Regions from separate parts of the Novosphingobium terrae genome, predicted to be linked through region 2. Evidence: riboswitches for the same ligand, from Rfam matches in the RefSeq annotation. Region 2 holds a riboswitch; each other region holds the start of a gene.
What was found. Region 2 has a riboswitch for cobalamin ahead of HGK27_RS19740 (TonB-dependent receptor). Riboswitches for the same ligand answer to the same signal wherever they lie in the genome.
Positions count from the first base shown of each region.

Region 1 (7,742 bases), 610 kb from region 2:
GGCGGCCCGTTCCAGCGTGGCGACGCCCCAGTCGTTGACCTCGTCGAAGAAGACGTTGAACGCAGGTTCGTCAAACTGGATGATGTCGACGCCGGCTGCCTCCAGTTCCCTGGCCTCTTCATTGAGTATTTTGGCAAACTCCCAGGCCAGCTTTTCCCGGCTCTTGTAATGGTCGTCATAGAGCGTATCGATCATGGTCATGGGTCCGGGCAGCGCCCATTTGATCGGCTTATCGGTCTGTTGGCGCAGGAATTTGGCGTCTTCGACAAAGACTGACCTGGGGCGGGTGACGGCGCCGACGACTGTCGGCACGCTCGCATCATAGCGGTCACGGATTCGGATGGTTTCGCGCTTCTCGAAATCGACGCCATCGAGATGCTCGATAAAGGTCGTGACGAAGTGCTGGCGCGTCTGCTCGCCGTCGCTGACAATATCGATGCCTGCCTGACGCTGATCGTCCAGCGACAGGCGCAGGGCATCCTGCTTGCCCTCGATCAAACCCTCGTCTTCCAGTTTCCAGGGTGACCAGAGTGTCTCGGGCTGCGCGAGCCAGGAGGGTTTGGGCAGACTGCCGGCGGTTGAGGTTGGCAACAATGTCTTCATGATGGAGAACCTTGATCTTGGGGGAGGGTCAAAAGGCGTAAGCGGCGGACCATTGTTCGAGGACAGCCCTGTAGGGCTTCATGAAATGCTCCTCGGCGAACTTGCCCTGTTCGACGGCCAGACGGCTGCGTTCCTCACGATCGTAGACGATCTGGGTCGAGGAATAGTCCTGATGCTTCAGGCTGGGTTGATAGCAATGACCGGCCTGCGAATTGGCGTTGTAGATTTCGGGGCGATAGATTTTCTGGAAGGTTTCCATCGTGCTGATGGTACCGATCAGCTCAAGATTGCTGTAATCGCTCAGCAGATCTCCGGTGAAATAGAAGGCGAAAGGCGCAACGCTGCCTCGCGGCATGAAATAGCGCACTTGCAGGCCCATTTTCTTGAAATACTCATCGGTCGAGGAAAATTCATCCTGCCGGTATTCGATGCCCAGAATGGGATGCTTATTTCCTGTCCGGTGATAGGTCCTGCTGCTTGAGACGCTCAGGCAGATGACCGGCGGCTTGTTGAACTTTGCCTGATAAGCATCGGACTTTAGGACATGCTTGAAAATCTTCCCGTGCAGGTCGCCGAAATGATCGGGAAGGCTGAAGCCGGATTGTCCCTTGTTGTGTTCGGGCAGCAGGACGCTGAAGTCATAATCCCGCACATAGGAAGAGAAATTGTTGCCGACGATGCCCTCAAGGCGCGCACCGGTTTGCTTGTCGATGATGGTGGTGCTGAGCACCTCGATCATCGGGAAAGCTTCGCTGCTGCCGTCCTTGCCGATGGTCATCTCGATGGAGATGATATCCAGTTCGAGGGCATAGCGATCCCCCTCGGGATTGTCCCAATCAGCCAGCGCATTGAAGCGATTGTCGATCATCGTCAGAGCCTTGCGCAGATTGTCCTGGCGGCTCTCCCCTCTGGCCAGATTGGCGAAGTTGGTGGTGATGCGGGTGTTGTCCGCAGGGCGGTAATGCTCATCAAAGCGGATGCTTTTGATCGAAAAGGTAAGGTCGTTTCTGGTCATGACCTGCTGTCCTTGAGCGGTTCCCGGATCGCGGTCGGGGCGGATACGGGGGAGGGCGAGGCTGGCGCCGGTTGCGGGCATGCGAAGTCTCCTTCGGGCCAGCGTGTTTGCTGGTCCGTCATGATGGTCGAGGTGATGGGTTGGTTGGCGCGCGCCGCGTCAGGCGGGGATCAGCCCCGGCAGCACGGCGCGCTCACGCATTCGTCGCTGCGGGACGGAATGGAACAGGGCTGAAAACATCGACCGATCACCTGCTTTTGCCGGGCGTAAGGGCCGAAGGAAGAGCGCGCATGGCTTAAACAGGCCCGGATGGCGCATAAGCCCCGTGCCTTGCTGCAAGCGCGATCCACCGGAGGAACCCCCGTCCGAGGAACGTTATGGCGCCGAAGGCAGGTCTCCTGGCTTGCGGGTCATCGCGGTGGTTCCGGCCTTCCCAATGCCCTTGCGGGGCATCAGTGGCACAACATGGAACCGCCACTCGCCGCTTACAGTTGCGGGGGCAGCGCCGGACTCTGCCTCCCAATGCGAACATTGCGCAGGCACCACCGGCTTCCCGTCTTAGCCCCGCCGTCACGCCTGAGGCGGGGAACCTCGACAGGGTCTATCAACACCATTGGAAGGCCGCTGTCAAGCATCATATAAAGATATCGTTATATGATGCTTTGGGCAGGGCGCGCGCATGGTGGCCGGGGTGCCGTGCCTGTCAGGCAGGCTCGTCGCCATAGAACAGCTTGCCGGGGTCGATCTCGGGGCGGCCCTGGCTGACGCGATGGGCATTGGCGTCGCGCAACGAATAGACGCAGCCGCAATATTCCTGCTGGTAAAAACGCTCGCGCTTGGAGATCTCGATCATGCGCGCCGCGCCGCCACCCTTGCGCCAGTTGAAGGTCCAGTAGCTGATCCCGGGGTAACGGGCTGCCGCGCGCTCACCACGGCCGTTGATCTGCTCCATGTTCTTCCAGCGCGAGATGCCCAACGAGGAGGTGATCACCGGAAAGCTATGCTCATGAGCGTAAAGCGCGGTGCGCTCGAAACGCATGTCGAAGCACATGGTGCAGCGGATCCCGCGTTCGGGCTCCTGTTCCATGCCGCGTGCGCGCTTGAACCAGTTGGCCGTGTCGTAATCGGCATCGACGAATGGGATGCCGTGCTGCTCGGCAAAGCGGATGTTCTCTTCCTTGCGCAGCAGATGCTCCTCCCTCGGGTGAATGTTGGGATTGTAGAAGAAGATCGTGTAGTCGATGCCGCTGGCGGTCATGGCCTCCATCACCTCGCCAGAGCAGGGCGCGCAGCAACTGTGCAGCAGCACTTTCTTCTGCCCCTCGGGCGGGGTGAGAATGGGGCGGTTTATGGCCGGTCTGGTCGCATCATTGTTCATGGGTCACCCACATCGAAAAGAGCGGGTTGACGGAACGCATGACCGTTACGCCCGGCAAGGCCGAGCGCATGATGATGCGGCCCACCGGACACCCCGCCGGAAGCACGTTATGATGTCGAAGGCAGGTCTCCTGGCTTGCGGGTCATCACGGCGACTCCGGTCTTCCCGGCCTTTGAGAGGCCAGTGACACGGGATGGAGTCACCGCTCACCGCTTACAGTTGCGGGGGCAGCGCCGGATTCTGCCTTCTCAGGCATCACCGGCTTCCCGTCTTAGCCCTGCCACCCGCTTTTCATGGCATGCGAGCAGGGAACCTTGACGCTTTTTCTCAGCGCCACCTCTCGGCGCTTGTCAATCGCTTTGCTGTGAAAGGTGGCAGAGGGCCTTGGCGATGCCTGTGATTGCCGTTGCCCTGTACAGCGAGGCACTGTCGGACCCGTTTCCTGCCGCTCGCCAATTTGCAAACTTCGCAGATTTGCAGGTTTTTCTTCGCAAAGGCTCGCCATTTCAGCCGTTTTCTCTGAGCCTATGCTGGCGAATAAGGCGGATGCCCTCCCGGGGCGTAACGCCAGCATAGAGCACAACAGCGATGACCAATGCTTTTCGCAAATCCTTGCCCGGCAGCACTGTCGACTACATCGACACGTACGCCGCCATCGAGGCGATCCGCCCCGGCGCCTATGATGGGCTGCCCTATGTCTCGCGCGTGCTGGCCGAACAATTGGTGCGCCGCTGCGATCCTGCGCTGCTCACCGATGCGCTGACCCAGATCATCGAGCGCAAGCGCGATCTGGATTTCCCCTGGTATCCGGCCCGCGTGGTCTGCCACGATATTCTGGGCCAGACGGCGCTGGTCGATCTGGCCGGGCTGCGCGATGCCATCGCCGATCAGGGCGGCGATCCGGCGCGGGTCAATCCGGTGGTGCCCACGCAGCTGATCGTCGATCATTCGCTGGCGGTGGAATATGGTGGCTTTGACCCGCAAGCCTTCGACAAGAACCGCGCCATCGAGGACCGCCGCAACGAGGACCGCTTCCATTTCATCGAATGGACGAAGAGCGCCTTCGAGAATGTCGATGTGATCCCGGCGGGCAATGGCATCATGCATCAGATCAATCTGGAGAAGATGTCTCCGGTGATCCAGCTGCGCGATGGTTTGGCCTTTCCCGACACCTGTGTGGGCACCGACAGCCATACCCCGCATGTCGACGCGCTGGGGGTGATCGCCATCGGCGTGGGCGGGCTGGAGGCCGAGACGGTGATGCTGGGCCGCCCCACGATGATGCGCTTGCCCGATATCGTGGGTGTGCGCCTTACCGGCCATCGGGCGCCGGGCATCACCGCCACCGACATCGTGCTCGCCCTGACCGAATTCCTGCGCCGCGAACGTGTGGTCGGCGCATGGGTGGAATTCTTCGGTGAGGGCGCCGACAGCCTCTCGATCGGTGACCGCGCCACCATCTCGAACATGTGCCCCGAATATGGCGCCACTGCCGCCATGTTCCATATCGACCAGCAAACCATTGACTATCTGCTGCTGACCGGGCGCTCATCTGAGCAGGTCGCGCTGGTCGAGACCTATGCGAAGGAAGCCGGCCTATGGGCCGATGCGCTGAAGACCGCCGAATATGAGCGGGTGCTGGCGTTCGATCTCTCCACGGTGGATCGCACCATGGCGGGGCCGTCAAACCCGCATCGCCGCCTGCCCACGGCAGCTTTGGAGGAACGCGGCATCGCCGTCGGTCTGGCCAAGGCTCAGGCCGAGGAACGCGAAGGCTTGCTGCCCGATGGCGCAGTGATCATCGCCGCTATCACCAGTTGCACCAACACATCGAACCCACGCAATGTGGTGGCCGCCGCGTTGCTGGCCAAGAAGGCCAATGCGCTGGGGCTGACGCGCAAGCCTTGGGTAAAGACCTCCTTCGCGCCGGGATCGAAGGTCGCGCGGCTCTATTTGGAGCAATCCGGGCTGTTGCCCGAGCTGGAAAGGCTCGGCTTCGGCATCGTCGCCTATGCCTGCACCACCTGCAACGGCATGTCCGGCGCGCTCGATCCGACGATCCAGCAGGAGATCATCGACCGCGACCTCTATGCCACCGCCGTGCTGTCGGGGAACCGCAATTTCGACGGGCGCATCCATCCCTATGCCAAGCAGGCCTTTCTCGCCTCGCCGCCGCTGGTGGTGGCCTATGCACTGGCGGGCACGATCCGCTTCGACATCGAAAAGGATGTGCTGGGCGTGGTGGAGGGCAGGGAGATCCGCCTCGCCGATCTGTGGCCGAGCGACGAAGAGATCGACGCTATCGTCGCCGCCTCGGTGACGCCCGATCAGTTCCGGCAGGTCTATGATCCGATGTTCGCGCCGCAACTGCGCTCGGAGGCGAGCCCGCTGTATGACTGGCGCCCGCAATCGACCTATATCCGCCGCCCGCCCTATTGGGACACGCAGGGCATCGGCGCACTGGCCGCCCATCCGCGCCGTTTGAAGGCCATGCGTCCGCTGGCGATCCTGCCGGACAACATCACCACCGACCACCTCTCGCCCTCGAACGCCATTCTGGCCAGTTCGGCGGCGGGCGAATATCTGGCGCACATGGGCCTGCCCGAGGAGGACTTCAACTCCTATGCCACCCATCGCGGCGACCATCTCACCGCCATGCGCGCCACTTTCGCCAACCCGCAATTGGTCAATGAAATGGCGGTGGTCGATGGTGCGGTGAAGAAGGGTTCGCTGGCCCGCGTCGAGCCCGAGGGCAAGGTCACCCGCATGTGGGAAGCCATCGAGACCTATCTCACCCGCGCGCAGCCGCTGATCATCATCGCCGGGGCCGATTACGGTCAGGGCTCCTCGCGCGACTGGGCCGCCAAGGGCGTGCGTCTGGCGGGCGTGGAGGCCATCGTCGCCGAGGGTTTCGAGCGCATCCATCGCACCAATCTGGTGGGCATGGGCGTGCTGCCGCTGGAATTTCAGCCCGGCACCACCCGCCTGACACTGGGTCTGGACGGCACCGAGACCTTCGACGTCATCGGGGAACGCCACCCCCGCGCGAAGCTGACTTTGATGGTGCATCACAAGGATGGCGCCGTCACACAGGTGCCCGTCACCTGCCGCCTCGACACTGCCGAGGATGTCTCGATCTATGAGGCGGGCGGCGTGTTGCAACGCTTCGCTCAGGATTTCCTCGCCTCGACGGTGGAGAACGCCTGATGGCCCAGATCCGCATCCCGGCCACCTATATGCGCGGCGGCACCAGCAAGGGCGTATTCTTCCGTCTGGAAGACCTGCCCGAGCGTTGCCGCATGCCCGGCGAGGCGCGCAACGAGCTGTTCCAGCGCGTGATCGGCAGTCCCGACCCCTATGGCGCGCAGATCGACGGCATGGGCGGCGCCACCTCCAGCACCAGCAAGGGGGTGATCATCTCACCCTCGATACAGCCGGGCCATGATGTGGACTATCTCTACGGGCAGGTTTCCATCGACAGTGATTTTGTCGACTGGTCGGGCAATTGCGGCAATCTCTCCACGGCGGCGGGCGCCTTCGCCATCCATGCGGGCTATGTGCAGGCCGGGGCCGATGGCGTGAAAACTGTCCGCATCTGGCAGGCCAACATCGGCAAGACGATCATCGCCCATGTGCCCGTCAAGGATGGCGCTGTGCTGGAAACGGGCACCTTCGAACTGGATGGCGTGACCTTCCCCGCCGCCGAGATCGTGCTGGAATTCCTCGATCCTTCCGATGGAGAGGGCGCAATGTTCCCCACCGGCCATCTGGTGGACGAGCTTGAAGTGCCCGAGGCGCTGGTTTCCGGCGGGCTGCTGCAGGCCACGTTGATCGATGCCGGCATTCCGACGATCTTCGTGCGCGCCGCAGACCTCGGCTACACGGGCACCGAACTGCGCGAAGCCATCAACACCGATCCCGCCGCGCTCGCCCGTTTCGAGGCGCTGCGCACCATCGGCGCCCTGCGCATGGGCCTGATCGCCCGGCCCGAGGAGGCCGCCACCCGCCAGCATACGCCCAAGATCGCCTTTGTCGCGCCGCCTCGGGATTACACCGCCGCCAGCGGCAAGCCGATTGCCGCGCAGGATGTCGATCTGCTGGTGCGCGCGCTTTCGATGGGCAAGCTGCATCACGCGATGATGGGCACCGCCTCGGTCGCCATCGCCACAGCCGCCGCCGTGCCGGGCACGCTGGTCAACGAGGCTGCGGGGGGCGGCGCGCGCCAGTCGGCGCGCTTCGGCCATCCCTCGGGCACTTTGCGCGTCGGAGCCGAAACCAAACTGGTCGATGGACGCTGGACCGCGACCAAGGCAATCATGAGCCGCAGCGCGCGCATCCTGATGGAGGGCCGGGTCCATGTCCCCCACGATGCCTTCTGAAGGCCCCGATCTGCTGGGCGCCATGGTGGATGCCGCCGCAAACCGCGCCCGCGGCGATCTCCCCGGCGCTCTGCGTCTGGCCCGCTGCGAGCAGGTGCAGCTCAACGAGGGTTTTGCCGCCCCCGATGTGAGCATCGAGACATGGCCCGTCCGGCAGGATCGGCACACCATCACCATCTCGGTTTTCGCGACCGCGCCTCGCGGCGAAGGCGGCCATGCCACCGCCGCCACCGGGCGCTTCACCTTCACCACTCTGTCTCACCGGCGGGACACAGGCGCCTGACGCGCACCCGCCCCATCCGTGCGAGGGGATTTGCATGAACGACATCGCTTTCAAGCCCAAGAAGTCGGTCGCGCTGTCAGGCGT
Region 1 is NZ_JABVZR010000002.1:852,875-860,616, reverse strand. Features, by position in the region: gene HGK27_RS22270 (methionine synthase) at 1-603, opposite strand, end outside; gene HGK27_RS22265 (DUF1852 domain-containing protein) at 632-1,618, opposite strand; cobalamin riboswitch at 1,989-2,227, opposite strand; gene HGK27_RS22260 (epoxyqueuosine reductase QueH) at 2,322-2,996, opposite strand; cobalamin riboswitch at 3,100-3,328, opposite strand; gene acnD (Fe/S-dependent 2-methylisocitrate dehydratase AcnD) at 3,585-6,203, shown strand; gene prpF (2-methylaconitate cis-trans isomerase PrpF) at 6,203-7,375, shown strand; gene HGK27_RS22245 (hypothetical protein) at 7,353-7,658, shown strand; gene prpC (bifunctional 2-methylcitrate synthase/citrate synthase) at 7,693-7,742, shown strand, end outside.
Region 1: it holds a riboswitch for cobalamin, as region 2 does, so the genes downstream of both, HGK27_RS22265 (DUF1852 domain-containing protein) here and HGK27_RS19740 (TonB-dependent receptor) in region 2, are expected to answer to the same signal.

Region 2 (7,742 bases):
GCTGCGCTCCACCATGCGGATATGCTGCAGCACCTGCGCGACCGTGGCATCGACACGCACCGCGACATATTCGGTGGTCATCATGCCGCCCGCGCTGTCTTCCGGCCAGGCCAGCAGATTGTGCAGCGAATGCCGCACCTCGGGCGCGAGGGCAGCCAGGATCGGCGCGGCGGCGCGCGGCTCCATCTCGGCCAGCACGTCAGCGGCGCGATCCTCGGCCATTTGCGAAACGAACTGCACCGCGCGCGGCAGCGGCAGCAGAGCGATCACCTTGGGCGCCGCGGTGAATTCAGGCCGATCCAGCGCACCCACGGCGCGCACATCGGGCATCTGCGCCAGCCTGCGCGCGGCTTCCGCCAGCGGCAGCGCCTGCAGCATCTCCACCACATCGGCAAGATAGAGCCCGCGCTTTGCGGGCCGGACACCGGCGGAAACGCCGGCAATCAGAGTCATCATTGAACACCTTCCGTCCGCACACCCCTGCGGACGAAAGCCAGCGCCTAACTAGCCAACGACCGGAGGATGTGCGGTCATACTGGAACTGTCGCTGGACATGTTCTCGCTTCCTGAATCGACGCAGGACTCTGCGCCGCCTGTCCTGTGCGCCCAAGAATGCGGGCCGTCAATCGCAATGTCAGCCCGCCAGCAGGTCGCGCAGCCAGCGATGGGCCGGATCGCGCTGCGTGCGCTCGTGCCAGACCATCACCTTGGAGAAGCCCGGAATGGCGAGCGGTGGCTCACGCATCGTCAACCCGGCCACGCCCTGCACCAGACGGCGCGGCACCACGGCGATCAGATCGCTGCCATGCAGCACCTGCGCCAGCACCAGAAAGCTGGTGACCGAAAGCATCACCTGCCGCTCCCGCCCGATTGCCGCCAGCGCCGCATCGGTCACTCCCCGAAAGCCGCCGCCCGCCAGCGACACCAGCGCATGATCGAGCGCGCAGAAGCGATCCAGCGACAGCGCCCCCTCACCCGCATCAGGATGCCCTTCCCGCATGGCCACCACATAGGTTTCATCGAACAGCGGCCGCTCATGCAGGCCCGGCGGCACCGAGGGCGGCGCCATCAGCGCCAGATCGAGATCGCCTTGTTCGAAATGCCCCAGAGTCGCGCTGCCTTCGGTCAGCACCGCCACGCGGATGCCGGGGGCCTGTTGGCGCAGCCGTTCCAGAAAGGGCACCACCACCACCTGCAGGGCATAATCGGTGGCGGCCAGAGACAGCGTCAGGCGGGCCGAGGCCGGGTCGAACGCTGGCGGGGTCAGCAGCGCCTCGGCCTCGGCCAGCATGCGGCGCAGGGGCTCGGCCAGTTGCAGCGCGCGGGGCGTGGGCACGATGCCGCGCTGGCTGCGCAGGAACAACGAATCGTCGAAAGCATCGCGCAGCCGGGCCAGCATGCCGCTGACCGCGGGCTGCGTCAGGTTCAGCCGTGCCGCCGCGCGGGTGACATGGCGCTCGGTCAGCAGCGCATCGAGCGCCTTGAGCAGGTTGAGGTCGAGCTGCCTGATATCACGGGTCATGATGATGATTAAGGCGAGGGATCAGCGCCTGTCCATCTCCAAAGCGAAAGGCCGGGCAGCAGAGCAGCGATCAGCTCGCCCCCAACCTGCGGCTGATCGAAGACGCGGCGCTGCCCGCCCCTGGCCTCCACAGCTGTTTCTGGCGGGGCCCTGCTCTCATGCCATGGCCCCGCCTTCTTTAGGGCCCCGTGCTGCCCGTCACCCGCAAGCGGTTCACCACTTCGGGCGCATCGTGCAGGCGCAGGAACAAGGTGCCGTCGGGCGCCGGATGCGGCACCTTGATGGTGAAGCCCGGGTAGCCTTCCGGCACGCTGACGGCGCCGTCAAAATCCTGCTTCGCCGCGACGGAGGCAAGCAGATAGAGCCCCTCCCCGCTCAGGCTGCAAGGGGTAGCAGAAGCGGTTGGGGGGGCAGCCGGGCAGGTCACCTGCCTGAGCTTGGGCAAACGCACCAGCATGCCAAGGCTCATCCACTCGCCCGCCACGCCGCCGCGCAGCAGACGGGCCCGCAGCGGCCCGAACGCCGAAGCGCCCAAGGCCTGAGCCGGGGTCAGATTGGCGACCAGAATGCCCTGATCCACCAGCGTCAGCCCGCTGCCGAACGCCAGCTTCGCACTGGCATCGCCATTGACCGTGGCCACTTCCACCTGATCGCGCGGGCTGAAATGCTCCTTTTCGCGGGCCTTCAGGGTGAAGCTCAGGCGGGTGTCGGCAGGGATTTCATCCGGACTGTTGAGCGACAGCTCCAGCGCCACGCCCGGTTCGGGATGGATCGGCTCGGAGCTGTGCGCGGTGATCTGGGCGACGGGCTGCACCTGCCTGACGGGCTCCACCGTGATGCTGGCCGGATGAGTGCCTTCCGGCCCGAGGATGGTCAGCGTGACAGGCTCCGGCTTGCCGGACGTGGCGGGCAGGGTCACCGCCAGCCCATGCTCGCCATCGGCTTTCCACACCACGGGGGCGGCGGCCCCATTGGCGGGTGTGACCGTCACCCCGGTGACGCAGGAGGCCGGGGCCCCCGTCAGCAGCATTTGCCCATCGCCCTTGGGTGCGCCATTGGCCTGCCATTGCCAGCTTCCGGCGGATTGCAGCGTTACCTCCGGACCGGTGAAGGCGTCGTAGCCCCACATGCCATGCATCGTGGCCGTCACCGGGCCCGACAGATCGGGCGACGGCGTGGCAGGCTGACCGATCACCAGCCCCCCGCGTGAGGCATCGGGCGTGAGCGGCAGATCGACATCGCCACTTTTGAGATGAACCCGCAGCGCCAGATCATGGCCATAGGTGGTGGCATAGAGCAGCGGCGCCCCCACCATGGCCAGCGTGGCGGATTTGGCCCCGAAGCAGGGGACGCTGGAGGCCGTGGTCACATGCAGCACCGGCGGCGGCGCGGGCTTCACGGCGGGCAGCGCGGCCATCAGCACCGATTTGGGATTGGCGAAAGAGGGCGGTGTGTTGAGCGCCAGAGACAGCCTGTCCTCATGCGCGGCACCAAGCGCCGGAATATATTGATATTTGGCCGTGCGCATCGCCCCGAAAATGCCGACAATATCGCGCACCGCGCTGATATAGGGACTGAAATAGCCGAACCCGCCCTGAGGCGTCGCGCTGAGGCTGAGCGCCAGATCGGTCGCCGAGGCCGAGAGCGCGCTGCTGCTCGACGTGTCATCGCTGCCCAGCACCACCGATTGCTTGGAATCGAGCAGGCAATTGGCCTGAAGCTCGCTCTGGCGTTGCAGGCAGGCTTCGTTGATCTTGATGCGCAGGCTGTCCGCCACCATGGGGGCCAGATGCGCCAGAGCCTCGGGCTGGGTGGCGGAAATGCGCTTGATTTCGGAAAGATAGGCATCGTAGCGGCTGCGGTCGAGCGAGGCCTGCTCCAGATCCTGAGCGGCGCGCACAAAGGCGCCCGGGCGGGCCTGCACCGCATCGCGCAAGGTCTTGAAATCGCCGCCCGTCTCCGGGGCAAGATAGAGCACCAGATGCTGCGCATTGTCGGGCACGGTCAGTTCGATCGGGCCGCCGCCATGGCCGGCGCGTTTCCACGCCTCCGCCTTGTCGAACCAGGCGTTGGGGGGCGGGTTGGTCGGATCGCGCAGGAAGGCCGCGATCAGCAGGTAATGCGCGCTTTCATCCTTGGGCAGCGCGGCCTCGACCTTCACCTTGTCGCCCGCCGCCAGATGGGGGACGGCGGCAATCGGCAATGTCACGCCCTGACGCGTCACGCTGATGCGGATGTCCGGCCCGGCCAGATCGAAGGGCGCAGGATCGGCCAGCGCTGCCCCGGCGGACAGCAGGGACAGGCCGGCGGCAAGGGTGAGGCCAAGGTTCGGGGCGATGTTCGGCACAGGGATTTTCATGCTGCTCCGCGCGTGTTCGGGCAGGCCGGATGGCTCCCCTCCTCCGGCCCCTAGCGCTGACTGGCATGACCGGCGATGAATGAAACGCCGATCTGTTCAGGGAGGTTCCGAATTCTCTGCCCTTGATCGCCAGCATCACACCGCCACATAGGGCGGCATGATGCTGCGTTTAACGCATCAGCCTCAGAAGGTTTTGGAGAGGGTAAAGCGTGCCGAGCGTGGTTCCAGCGGATGGGTCTGGAAGCCGGTGATGCCCTCGGCGGGCTCGCCCTGCAGGCGGCTGGTGTAGTAATAATCTGCCGCCGCATCCTTGCTGTTGAACAGGTTGAAGATGCTGGCGGTGAACTTTAGCCCGGCAGGCAAGGCGTAGGAGACATCGAGGTTCCACTCGCTGTAACCGCCATCCTGCGGATATTTCTCGCCATCATTGAGCGAATGGGTGCCCAGTCGACGCCATTGCAACCCGCCCGAAATCGGCCCCAACCCGTTCACCAGCACGCCTGCGGAATAGATGAAATTGGGCGCGTCGGCGATATAGGGCTGGTCCAGCCCGTAGGCGGCCAGATCACTGGTGTGATAGCGCGGCTTGGAGAAAGCGAGATCCGCGTTCAGTTCCAGCCATTTGAAGGGATGGTACTGCCCGCCGACCTCGAGGCCCTGACGGCGGCTGGGGGCGCCGGCCTCATCCTGACCGGTATCCGGATTGTAGGTCAGCTCGGAGCCGAAATCCTGCTGGAAGACGGCCAGCTGCAGCTGCAGCTTCGGGATCAGATTGCTGCGCAGGCCCAGCTCGACACCGGTCGTTGATGAGAGCAGCGGGGTGGCCACGCCGCTCGCCTGAATGCCCTCGGCCGCGACCGTGCCGAACACGCCGCGCACATCGTTGGAGTGGAAGCCCTTGCCCCAGCTGGCGTAAAATTCGGTTTTGGCGAAAGGCCCGATGATCAGATTGGCCTTGGGCTGGGCCAGCCATTGATGCTGGGCATAGCTGCCGCCGTCGATCTCGCTGCGGTCGGTAGCGTGGTAATATTCCTCACGCAGACCGACGACCGCGCGCAGCCATGGGGTGAAGCGCACCGTCTCCTGCACATAGGGCGCCAGATCGAGCAGCCGCACATGATCGGCGGTGCAATTGCCATTCACCGCGCTGAAGGTGGTGGTGTTGCCGTCATCATCCTGAGCGTTGCAGTAAGGCAGAATGGTGGTGCGCCGCAGCGTATGCTTGCGGTCGACAAAGGCGCCGTCATAGCGAGCGTTCAGCCCCACTACGGTCTCGAAGCTGATCCCGCCCAGATCGTGTTTGACCTTGTAGCTGGCCGCACCGCCGATGGTGGTGCGCCGCTCATCCTGCTCTTCCTGATCGCCATTGACCGGATCGAGCAGATAATGGGTGAAGTTGTTCCACAGCGTCATGGTGGAATGGATGGCATAGGCGCTGACCGAAAGCTGACCGCTGCCCAGCCCCTTCTCAAGATGGCCCGACAGGCTGAAACGCTCCGACAGGCTGTGATCGGTGGGATCGAGCGTGCCATAGCGACCGATCACCCCCTCCTCGATGGCGCGCTCGGGCTGGTCGGTGATGAGGCCGCCGCCGCTTTTGTAATACATGCCGGTCAGGCTGAAGCCATCCGTCGCCGTCCCTTGCGAGTAGCGCAGCGCGGCGTTGACCTTCTTGAAGTTCTGCTTGGGTTGCCACGGCCCATCGTAATGACCCAGATCGACCGCCCCAAGCAGCTTGCCGCCATTGCTGAAATGCAGCGTGCCGCCGCCGAACAGCTCCTGATAGCCATCGGTGCCGATGGTGACGGCCATCTGCGCGGGCATATCATCGAGCAGCCGCGTATGCGCCGAGGCCACCGAGCCAAAGTCGCCAATCCCGGCGGTGTAGGGCCCCTTGGTGTAGTCGATCCCCGCCACCAGTTGGGGGATCAGGAAGTTGAGATCGGAATAGCCCTGCCCATGGGCGTTGGTCGGGCGGTTGACGGGCATGTCATCGACAAAGCTGGCGAAATCGGTGCCGTGATCGAGGTTGTAGCCGCGAATGAGATATTGCTGCGCCTTGCCCTCGCCCGAATGGATGGTGACGACGAGGCCCGGCACAGCTTCAAACAATTGGCTGGCACGATAGATCGGGCGCAGTTCCACTTCCGCGCGCGTCACCGTGCCCTCGCTGGCGGTCGACGCCTTGCCCAGCAGGTCCTGACGCGAGGCCGTCACCACGATGGTGGACTTGTCTGCGCCGTTCTCGGCATCGCTGGCCGTATCATCGGCCAGAGCGACCTGCGCCATGCCAAAATTGGATATGGCAAGGGCCAGAGCCATCGCGCTCGAAAATCCCGGATTCTTCACGAATACATTCCCCACGCCAGGCGACGGGCAAGGGGCAGAACCAGACCATGCCGCAACGGCACGCCCCGTTCTTCGCCAGAACAGGCAGGCAGGCGCTATCGCCCGCCATGCTCTGGCGCTGATGGCCCCCGGCCATGGACACGTCGCTCAGACGGACAAGCACCGTGCCATGGCCACCCCCTGGGCCCCGGCAAGAGCGACCCCACGCTGGCAGGTCTCCTGGCTCGCGGGTCATCGCACGATACAAAGCCTTCCCGAGGCCCGCATGCGTTAGCGTCTGCCCCAGTGGCCGCGCTCCGTTCCTGTGACGAAGCACTGCAAGTATCGCACTCACCGCTCACAGTTGCAGGGACAGCCCGGTTTCGGATCGGCCAGAACCGATCCTCTCCGCGTTCCCATTTTAAGCCCTTGCGGGCACCAGTGCGGGTCGGATGCGAACCGGTCTCTCCGGCCTGCATCCAGCGCCGCTATGACCAGAATGCTCGCGGCGGTGCAACTTGAAATTTCTGATCGATCCGGGGCCTGAAGCCACCCTGCTACAGCGGCGCGTGATCGAGCCTTGGCAGCACATGCCGGGCGAACAGATCTGCCTCCGCCGCATGGGGATAGCCCGAGAGGATAAAGGCATCGATGCCCATCTCGCGATACATGGTGAGCTTGGCCAGAATCTGGTCCGGGTTGCCCACCAGCGCCGCGCCGCAGCCTGAACGGGCCTGCCCGATGCCCGTCCAGAGATTCTCCTCGGCATAGCCATCGACGGCCTGCTCACGCAGCGCAGTCTGCGCCTGCACCCCCGCCGATTGCGAATCCAGCGAGCGCGCGCGAATGGCCGCCCCCTGCGCCAGATCGAGCCTGGAGAGCAGTCGGTCGGCGGCGGCGCGCGCCTCTTCCTCGGTGTCGCGCACCACGACATGGACGCGATAGCCGAAGCGCAGGCTGCGGCCATGGCGGGCGGCCCGCTCCTTCATATCGGCGATGGTGGCGGCGATTTCCTCGCGCTTGCCGGGCCACATCAGATAGACATCGCAACCCTTGGCGGCGGTTTCACGCGCATCGGGCGACAGGCCGCCGAAATAGAACAGCGGCGCCTTGCCCGAAACCGTGCTGATCCGCGGCGGATCGAGCTTCAGCTTCCAGAATTCACCCTCATGGTCGAGCGGCTGCCCGTTCAGCAGGCTGCGCAGGATGGACATGGCCTCGGCAGTGCGGGCGTAACGTTCGCGCGAGCCCAGCACCTCGCCCGGCATTTCGGAGGAGATGATGTTAACCTTCAGGCGCCCACCCAGCATCCGGTCGATGGTGGCGATCTGGCGGGCCAGTTGCGGCGGCCAGCTTTCGCCGATGCGCACCGCCATCAGCAGGGCCATGCGGCGCAGCAGCGGGGCGATTCCCGCCGCGAAAGCCGTGGTGTCGATCCCCAGATTGTAGCCGGAGGGCAGCAGGATGCTGTCGAACCCGCCGCTTTCCGCCTGAAGGGCGATATCGCGGCAATGCTCCCAGCTTGATTGCAGA
Region 2 is NZ_JABVZR010000002.1:247,559-255,300, forward strand. Features, by position in the region: gene mgtE (magnesium transporter) at 1-456, opposite strand, end outside; gene HGK27_RS19730 (LysR family transcriptional regulator) at 635-1,522, opposite strand; gene HGK27_RS19735 (hypothetical protein) at 1,701-3,881, opposite strand; gene HGK27_RS19740 (TonB-dependent receptor) at 4,065-6,230, opposite strand; cobalamin riboswitch at 6,423-6,667, opposite strand; gene HGK27_RS19745 (LLM class flavin-dependent oxidoreductase) at 6,767-7,742, opposite strand, start outside.

Region 3 (7,742 bases), on a different contig from region 2:
CGCCAGCCCGCCATCGCGGGACAGGCGGATTTGCCGGGCATCGCGCCCCAGATCGCGCAATCGCTCAAGCGTCACCGGGGGCATTGGCGCGGCCATGGCATAGGCCTTCTCCGCCTGCTCCGGCAAAGCGGCCTTCTGAAAGACCCGTCCCGGATCGACCGACAGCCAGCCGCTGAAAATCCATGTCAGCAGGAACAGGCCGCCGCCCAGACCTGCCACATGATGCCACAGCATCCAGCCGTGATAGGGCGTCATCCGCCCGCCCTTGAAGCGCCTTTTGCCCATGCGGGTGCGCAGCAGGCCGATCCAGATCCCGGCCAGCGCTCCGGCGATGCAGGGGCCCGAGACCCACAGCACCACCTGCCGCCACGCCGCATTGTCCTGCCTCAGCACGGTGGGATAGAGCCAGTGCGGCACCGATCCCAGCCAGTTCCAGAAGCGGCTATGTCCTGTGGTGGCCTGCACCACCGCGCCGCTGCTGGAGGACACGTAAAGCTGCGTGCCCGCCGCATCGGCCAGGCTGACCTTCCACAAAGGGCGATGGCGGTCGAAGCCCCCGGCCACGGTCCATTGATCGCGGGCGATCTGTTCGACCGCGCGCGCCGGAGCATGGCCGAAGCCTTGGGCTACCCGCGCCGCGAAAGCCCCATCCACCGGGCGCAACTCGGCACCGTGATGGGCGGGGAGGGTGATGGCGGGGCTGCCCCAGGGCTCGATCCGCCAGACAGGCTGGCCATCGCGCATCTCCAGCGTCAGACCGCGGGTATTGCTGGAAAGGGGCGGCGGCACATCCACGGCCCGCCAGTCGATGGCCTGCGCCCCCGCCAGCTTTTGGGCCAGCGAAAGCGAGGGATAGGGCACATAGATCATCACCAGCCCCGAGGCGAACCACATGGCAAACAGCAGGCAGGTGACGATCCCCACCCAGCGATGGGTCAGGTAAAGCCAGCGTTTTGCCTGATGTTGCCATGCCACGGTTTTAGCGCCTCAGAACTTGGTACGCAGTGACACGTCCACCGAACGCGGGCGGCCCAGAATCCACTGCTCGTCATTGTAGGTGGTCTGGGCGTAGGCCTTGTCCAGCAGGTTGTAGATGTGGACATCCACCGCCGCATGCCGGTTCAAAGCATAGGACAGCCCCGCATCCACCACGGCGTAAGCGGGCACGCGGAAGGTGTTGGCCGTATCCGAGTAGGTGTGGCCCACATAACGCAGCCCGGCCTGAGCGCGGATCTGCTTGGTCGCATCCCAGCGCAGCCAAAGATTGGCGGCCTGCTGCGGCACATTGGGCGGCGCCTTGCCGTTGAAGCTGACTCCGCCGGAGTAGAAATCGTCGTAACGCGCCTTCAGCACCGTGCCATTGGCGTCGATCCCGAAACCGGCGGGCAGGTTGAGCGACACCGCAGCCTCGATCCCCTTCGACGATTGCTGCCCCACCTGCTGGATCGGGCTGCTGAGCGTCTGCTGGTACAGCAGTCCCTTCTTCACAATGCGATAGGCCGCCAGCGTGGCCGTGCCGCGCCCGCCCCAGAAGCTGCCCTTGGCGCCCACTTCCACCTGATTGCCGGTGGCGTTGCTGAACTGGGTCTGGGCGGTGGAATAGGTGGTCAGCGTGCCCAGCGGATCGGTGCCGGTGCTGTATTGCGCATAGAGCGAAACCGTCGGGATCGGCTGATAGACGCCGCCGACGCGCCAGGTGGTGTTGGTCAGCCTCTTGTCGAAGGCGAAGGTGTCAACGCCGCCATTGCCGGTGGGATAGGTGCGGGTCCAGCGCTTGATCTCGTCATTCTCGTGCCGGATGCCGGTGATCAGCGAGAATTGTTCGCCAAACTTCAGCCGGTCTTCGGCGAAGAAGGCATATTCGGTGGTCTGGGTGCGATAGCGCGGAGCGATGCCCTGCGTGTCATAGAACAGGCCCGGGTTGAAGCCGGTGGGGGTGACGCTGTCTTCCTGCGTGTCCGATCCGAAATCGTTGGAATAGGTCAGCTGGATGCTGTTCACATCGAAACCGGCAACCAGATCGGTGCTGATGGTATCGCTCAGCGGGATCTTGAACGTCACGCTGCCCTGATCCCCCCATTGGGTCTGGTCATGGCCGATGCCGTAATTGTCGGTGCGATAGATGTTGCCGGGCGTGGCGGGGCTGTAGTTGTAGCCATTGTGGCAATTGCCGTCGGCGGCCACCCAGCAATAGCTTTCCAGATCGCGCCACTGGCGTTTGCTGGTCAGCACATAGCCCAGATTGGTGAGGCTGATGCTGTCAGACGGCGTCCAGTCGGTCTGCAGGGTGGCGCGGTTGTCGCGATAGCGGATATGCGCGTCGCCCACATTGTAGTTCTGGTGGCGCAGGCCCAGATCCAGCCTGCCATTCACCAGCGGCGTGCCGGTGTATTTCATCGGATGCTGGTCGCCGTAATCATCGCGCAGGGTGAAGGTCAGCGTGTCGGTGGTCGCCCAGCGCACAGTGGCGGACAGCGCCAGACTGTCCGAATGGCCGCGATCGACATAGCCATCCGAACGGCGATAGCTGGCATCGACGCGATAGGACAGGCGCTCGCCGATCGGCCCGCCAAGCCCCGCTGCGGCATGGAAGGTGTTCTGCGAGCCATAGCCGATCTCGCTCTCGAACTCGGTGCGCTGCGTGTTGGGCTTGCGCATGATGACATTGACCGCGCCGCCCAGCGAGCCCTGCCCATAGAGCACCGAGGCCGGGCCGCTCAGCACATCGATGCGCTCGGCCATCCACGGGTCGGTGGGGAAGGTGATGGTGCCCGCCGCCGGGAAGAGGCGCACACCGTCGATCAGCTGCAGGATCGAGCCTTGGCCGCTGAACCCACGCGCAGCCAGCGCCGTGCCGCCATTGCCGGGATTGCCGATGTTGAAGAAGCCGGGCGCGCGGGCCTCGGCTTCGGCAATGGACATATCGCCGCGCGCGCGGATTGCCTCGCCATCGATGCTGGTGATCGAGGCCGGGGTCTGCAGCGGGGTGAGGTTGAGGCGGCTGCCGGTGGCATCGGGCCGCGTCAGGGTCTGGGTCTGCTGGCCGATCACAAGGATGTTGTCGGCGTCCTGAGCGCTCTGGGCGGCGGCGGGCGCGGCGCAAAGCGGCACCAGCACCGAAGCGCCCAGGCAGGCGCGGCGCAGTGCCGGCGCATGGGTGAAGATGGTCATGAATGTTCCCCCTGAAGAGACGGATCTTGCTCTATGGCTTTGAAAAGGCGCCGGGTTGGCGGCTTTCACCGCGCCTGCGGACCTGCCGTGGCAAAGCGATGCTGCCCGATCATGATCTTTCCCCCGACGCCAGACGACGGGCAGGGGGCAAGGCCTGCCCCGCGCACAGGCGCAGGGCATCCCCTCGCCGAAACAGGCGGGCAGGCGTTGATGCCCGCTGCCCCGGCGCTCATGGCCCCCGGCCATGCTGTTCGTCGCTCAGACGGAAATGCAACCGTGCCTTGGCCATCCCCTGGGCCGGGCAAGAGCGACACGCAGCGGCAGGTCTCCTGGCTCACGGGTCGTCGCGCGGTACAAACCTTCCCGGGCCTCGCATGATTTTGCGTCCGGCCCAGTGGCTGCATCCTGACGTTTTGGCAGGATGCCCTTGTATCGCACTCGCCGCTCACAGTTGCAGGGACAGCCCGGTTTCGGATCGGATGATCCTCACCATGTTCCCTATTAAGCCCTTGCGGGCACCGATGCGGGTGGAAGGCAGATGCCTTCGGCCCGGCTCTCAACAGAATCTGTACCCCCGCGCAAGGTGAAAATGCTCTGGCGGGGCAGATGCAATCGGGCGTGGCGCAAATGACGCATTATTCTCTATCAAACCTATAGACAATTGGCAATGACACGCGCATGCGGATCGTCAGGCAAAGATGGAGACAGACTATGGCCCACCCTGAAGACCAGACAGAGAAACAGCCATGGGCCGAGATCCCGGCCCCGGACCGCCGCAGCCTGCTGACCGGCGGCATGATGACGATGGGCGCTCTGGCTTCGGCCAGCTGGGCCAACACGGCTTCGGCAGCGACGGCGGGAGAGGTGATCACCCCGGCGGCAAGTGTGGGTATTCCGGCGGGCAAGGCAGGTGGAACGCTGCCGCTGCGGCCCTCCACCTTCTCGGGCAAGAGCGAATGGGGCTATCACACCGCTGCCCAGCCCACGCCTCAGCCCGCCTCGGTGCGGACGGGGGAGGAGGTGCTGCCAACCCATCCGCGCCCCTACACCGATATCAAGAGCTACCACGCCCATATCTATTTCGATGAGGACAATCACTACAAGGCGGCCCTGCTGCGCCGCTGGGTGGCCGAACGTTTCGATGTGGAGCTGGGCGACTGGAATCTGAAGCCGCGCGGGCCTCATGTGACGCCCAGCTTCTATTTCGGCTTCCAGAACGAGCTGCTGCCGGTGGTGATCCCATGGCTCCAGCTCAACAGCTTGGGTCTGACCATCCTGATCCATCCCAACAGCGACAATGCGCGGTCGGACCATCTCTATTACGCTTTGTGGGTGAACCGCTCGCAGCCGGTGAACGCCTACAGCATGAAGGCGGTGGATGACAGCATCGAGGTCTTCACCAACACCCAGCCCAGCGTGCCGATCGAAACCTGATCCTTTCCGGAGAGCTTGATGGGCAAACTTCTTCTTGGGCTGGTTCTGGCGGCCAGCCTGTCCGGGGCGGCCTCTGCCCAGACTGACTCCGACCCGCCGCACGATCCCCGGCATCCCGCCCGCCTTGAACAGATCCGCTATCCCACGGGCGGGGTGCAGGTGCCCGCGCGGCTGTTTGTGGCCTCCGGCGCGGGGCTGCATCCCACTGTGCTGTTGCTGCATGGCTTTCCCGGCACGGAGCTGAACCTCGATCTGGCGCGGGTGTTTCAGCGCAAGGGCTGGAATGTGCTGGCGATCCATTATCGCGGCGTCTGGGGCGCGCCCGGCGCTTTCAGCTTCAGCCATACGGTGGAGGATGCTCATGCCGCTCTGGCCTGGCTGCGCTCACCTGCGGCGGCGGCCTATGGCGTCGATCCCGGGCGGATCGTGGCGGCGGGGCACAGCATGGGCGGCTTCGACACGCTGATGCTGGGCGATGACAGGGAGGTGGCCGGCTATGTGCTGATCTCGGCGGCCAATCTGGGCAAGAGCCGGGCCCTGAATGGCGATGCCAGACAGCGCGCGAATTTCGCTGATGAGGCCAGCTACACCAATGCCAGCGTGGAGGCTCTGGCTGCCGATGTGCAGGCCTATGCCGGTGATTGGGACTGGAACAAGCGCGCCGCTCTGCTGGCCGGGCGCCCGGTGCTGGTGCTCACCTCTGAGGATGGGCTGGCACCGACCGATGAGGCGGCTGCTGCGGCGGTGGAGGCGGCAGGCGGCCCCAGACCGACGGTGGTGCATCTTGCCACCGATCACAGCTACAACGACCACCGCGTGGCTCTGGCGACGGTGATTGCCGACTGGCTGGCGGCAAACTTCCCGGCGCGCTGATGATGAAAGGAGCGTGGCAGAGGCCACGCTCCTTCATGAGGTCAGGGCTTTTTGGCGGCCTGCTGCTTGGCGGTGTCCAGCGGGATCACCTGCTTGGCCTTGGCATAGCTGTCCCAGTCGGCCAGCAGTTCCTTCAGCCTGGCTGGCTCGCTGGCGGAGAGGTCGGTGGTTTCGCCCGGATCGCGCGCCAGATTGTAGAGGCGCCACTGATTGTCGCCCACGCCCTTTTTCAGATAGACGGGGGCATCGGCCTCGGCGGCGGGCAGATAGACGATCTTCCAGTCGCCCTTGCGCAGGCCGCGGCGGTAGAACAGCTCGTAACCCAGCGCTTCCTCGGGCGAGCGCACGGTTTCGCTCTGGCCCGCCAGCAGCTGGCTCCAGCTATGGCCTTCATGGGGCAGGATGGGATGGCCGTTGAAGCTGGCAGGCTGGGTCAGACCCGCGAGTTGCAGCAGCGTGGGGGCGATATCGGTGACGCTGAGGTTGGCGGTGTTGATCCGCCCACCCTGCACGCCCGCGCCGGAGGCAAAGGCGGTGGTGCGAATGCCGCCCTCGGTGGGATAGGATTTGACGAGGCGTGAGGGCACGGCATTGGCCTCGGCCCAGCCCGGACCATAGCCGACATAGGAATTGGCCTTGCCCAGATTGCCGAGGCTGTTGTCGATCTTGAGCAACTGGTTGAAATTGCCGCCCTTGGGGCCGGTGATCACATTGCCCTCGGGGCCATTGTCGGCCAGGAAGATGATGGTGGTGTTGTCATAGCGCCCGGTGCGCTTCAGCTCCGCGATCACGCGGCCGACATTCTGGTCCAGCCGGTCGACCATGGCGGCGTAGATTTCCATCTTGCGGGATTCGAAGGCTTTTTCTTCAGGTGTCAGGCTGTCCCATGGCTTGGCCAGCTCATGGGCATGGGCCACGGCATCCTGAGGCACCAGACCCAGCTCTTTCTGCCGGGCGAGGCGCTGCGCCTTGAGCACATCGTAACCGGCATCATAGCGGCCCTTGTAGCGGGCGATATCCTCGGGCGGGGCCTGCATCGGCCAATGCGGGCCGGTGAAGGTCAGATAGGCGAAGAAGGGCGTGGTATCGCCGGTTTTCGCGCTCTGATCCAGAAAGCCGATCAGCTTGTCGGCGAACTGGTCGTCGACATATTTGCCTTGCGGATAATGGACTTCCTTCAGTCCCTCGCGCCATGTGGAACGCTCTCCGGCCTTGCCCCATGCCGCGGTCTGATCGGCGCCGAAATGATTGCTCAGCCCCTGAAGCAGGGCATAGGACTGGTCGAAACCGCGCGCCGCCGGGCTGGTCTGCTCGGTCAGGCCCAGATGCCATTTGCCCGCCATCAGCGTGTGATAACCGCCCGCCTTCAGCAGCTCGGCAATCGAGGCGACGCGGTTGTTGAGGAAGCCTTCATAGCCATCATGCCCGCGCTGGCTGGCATCGAGCAGCTCGGCCATCGAGCCCAGCCCTGCCTCATGATTGTCCACGCCCGAGAGCAGTTCGGAGCGTGTGGGCGAGCAGGTGGGGGCGGTGTGGAAGCCGGTGAAACGCACGCCCTTCAGCGCCAGCGCATCAAGGTTGGGCGTGCGGATCTCGCCACCGAAAGCGCCAAGGTCCGACCAGCCCAGATCGTCGGCCACGATGACCAGAAAGTTGGGGCGGCTCTGCGCCTGAGGGGCCTGCGTGGCGGGCGCGGCGGTTTGGGCCAGCGCCGGGGCGGCCCATAGGGTGCTCAGGCTGGTGGCGGCCAGAAGTCCCAACGTAAGGGGTGCCAGCGCGAGAGATTTGAAAGATCGACGTTTTGCCACCGGATGCTTCCCCTTTGGTCGGTGCAGAGCATCATGCGTGATAGCGGAATGGCGCATGATGCTCCGGGTTTTTGTGATTGCGTCATGCCCCGTGAAAACCGGTTCCCACTGTATCGCACGATGCGCTGACTGCGCGCTCGTATGCGGCGGGGGGTTGAAAAGGGGCAAGCTAGGAAAACTCCATCATATTGGTAGATTTTATATGTTGCCGATTATCCGACCTAACCAATAGGCGAACGTCCAGAACGCACCAACAGGGGACGCGAGGGACCATGCCACATCCGATTTTCCGCAACAGCCGGAGCGATATCTCGCGTCTGGCGCTGATCGCCTGCGCCACGCCTGCGCTGCTGGGGGCCATGCCTGCTCATGCCGGAACCGAGACGTCTGCCGACACGGCCAATGCCGCGCCGACCACGGAGGGCGACGACATTCTGGTCTCTGCCCGCCGCCGCA
Region 3 is NZ_JABVZR010000001.1:2,442,847-2,450,588, reverse strand. Features, by position in the region: gene HGK27_RS11090 (hypothetical protein) at 1-975, opposite strand, end outside; gene HGK27_RS11085 (TonB-dependent receptor) at 988-3,171, opposite strand; cobalamin riboswitch at 3,474-3,709, opposite strand; gene HGK27_RS11080 (DOPA 4,5-dioxygenase family protein) at 3,883-4,605, shown strand; gene HGK27_RS11075 (alpha/beta hydrolase) at 4,624-5,478, shown strand; gene HGK27_RS11070 (arylsulfatase) at 5,520-7,238, opposite strand; gene HGK27_RS11065 (TonB-dependent receptor) at 7,559-7,742, shown strand, end outside.
Region 3: it holds a riboswitch for cobalamin, as region 2 does, so the genes downstream of both, HGK27_RS11085 (TonB-dependent receptor) here and HGK27_RS19740 (TonB-dependent receptor) in region 2, are expected to answer to the same signal.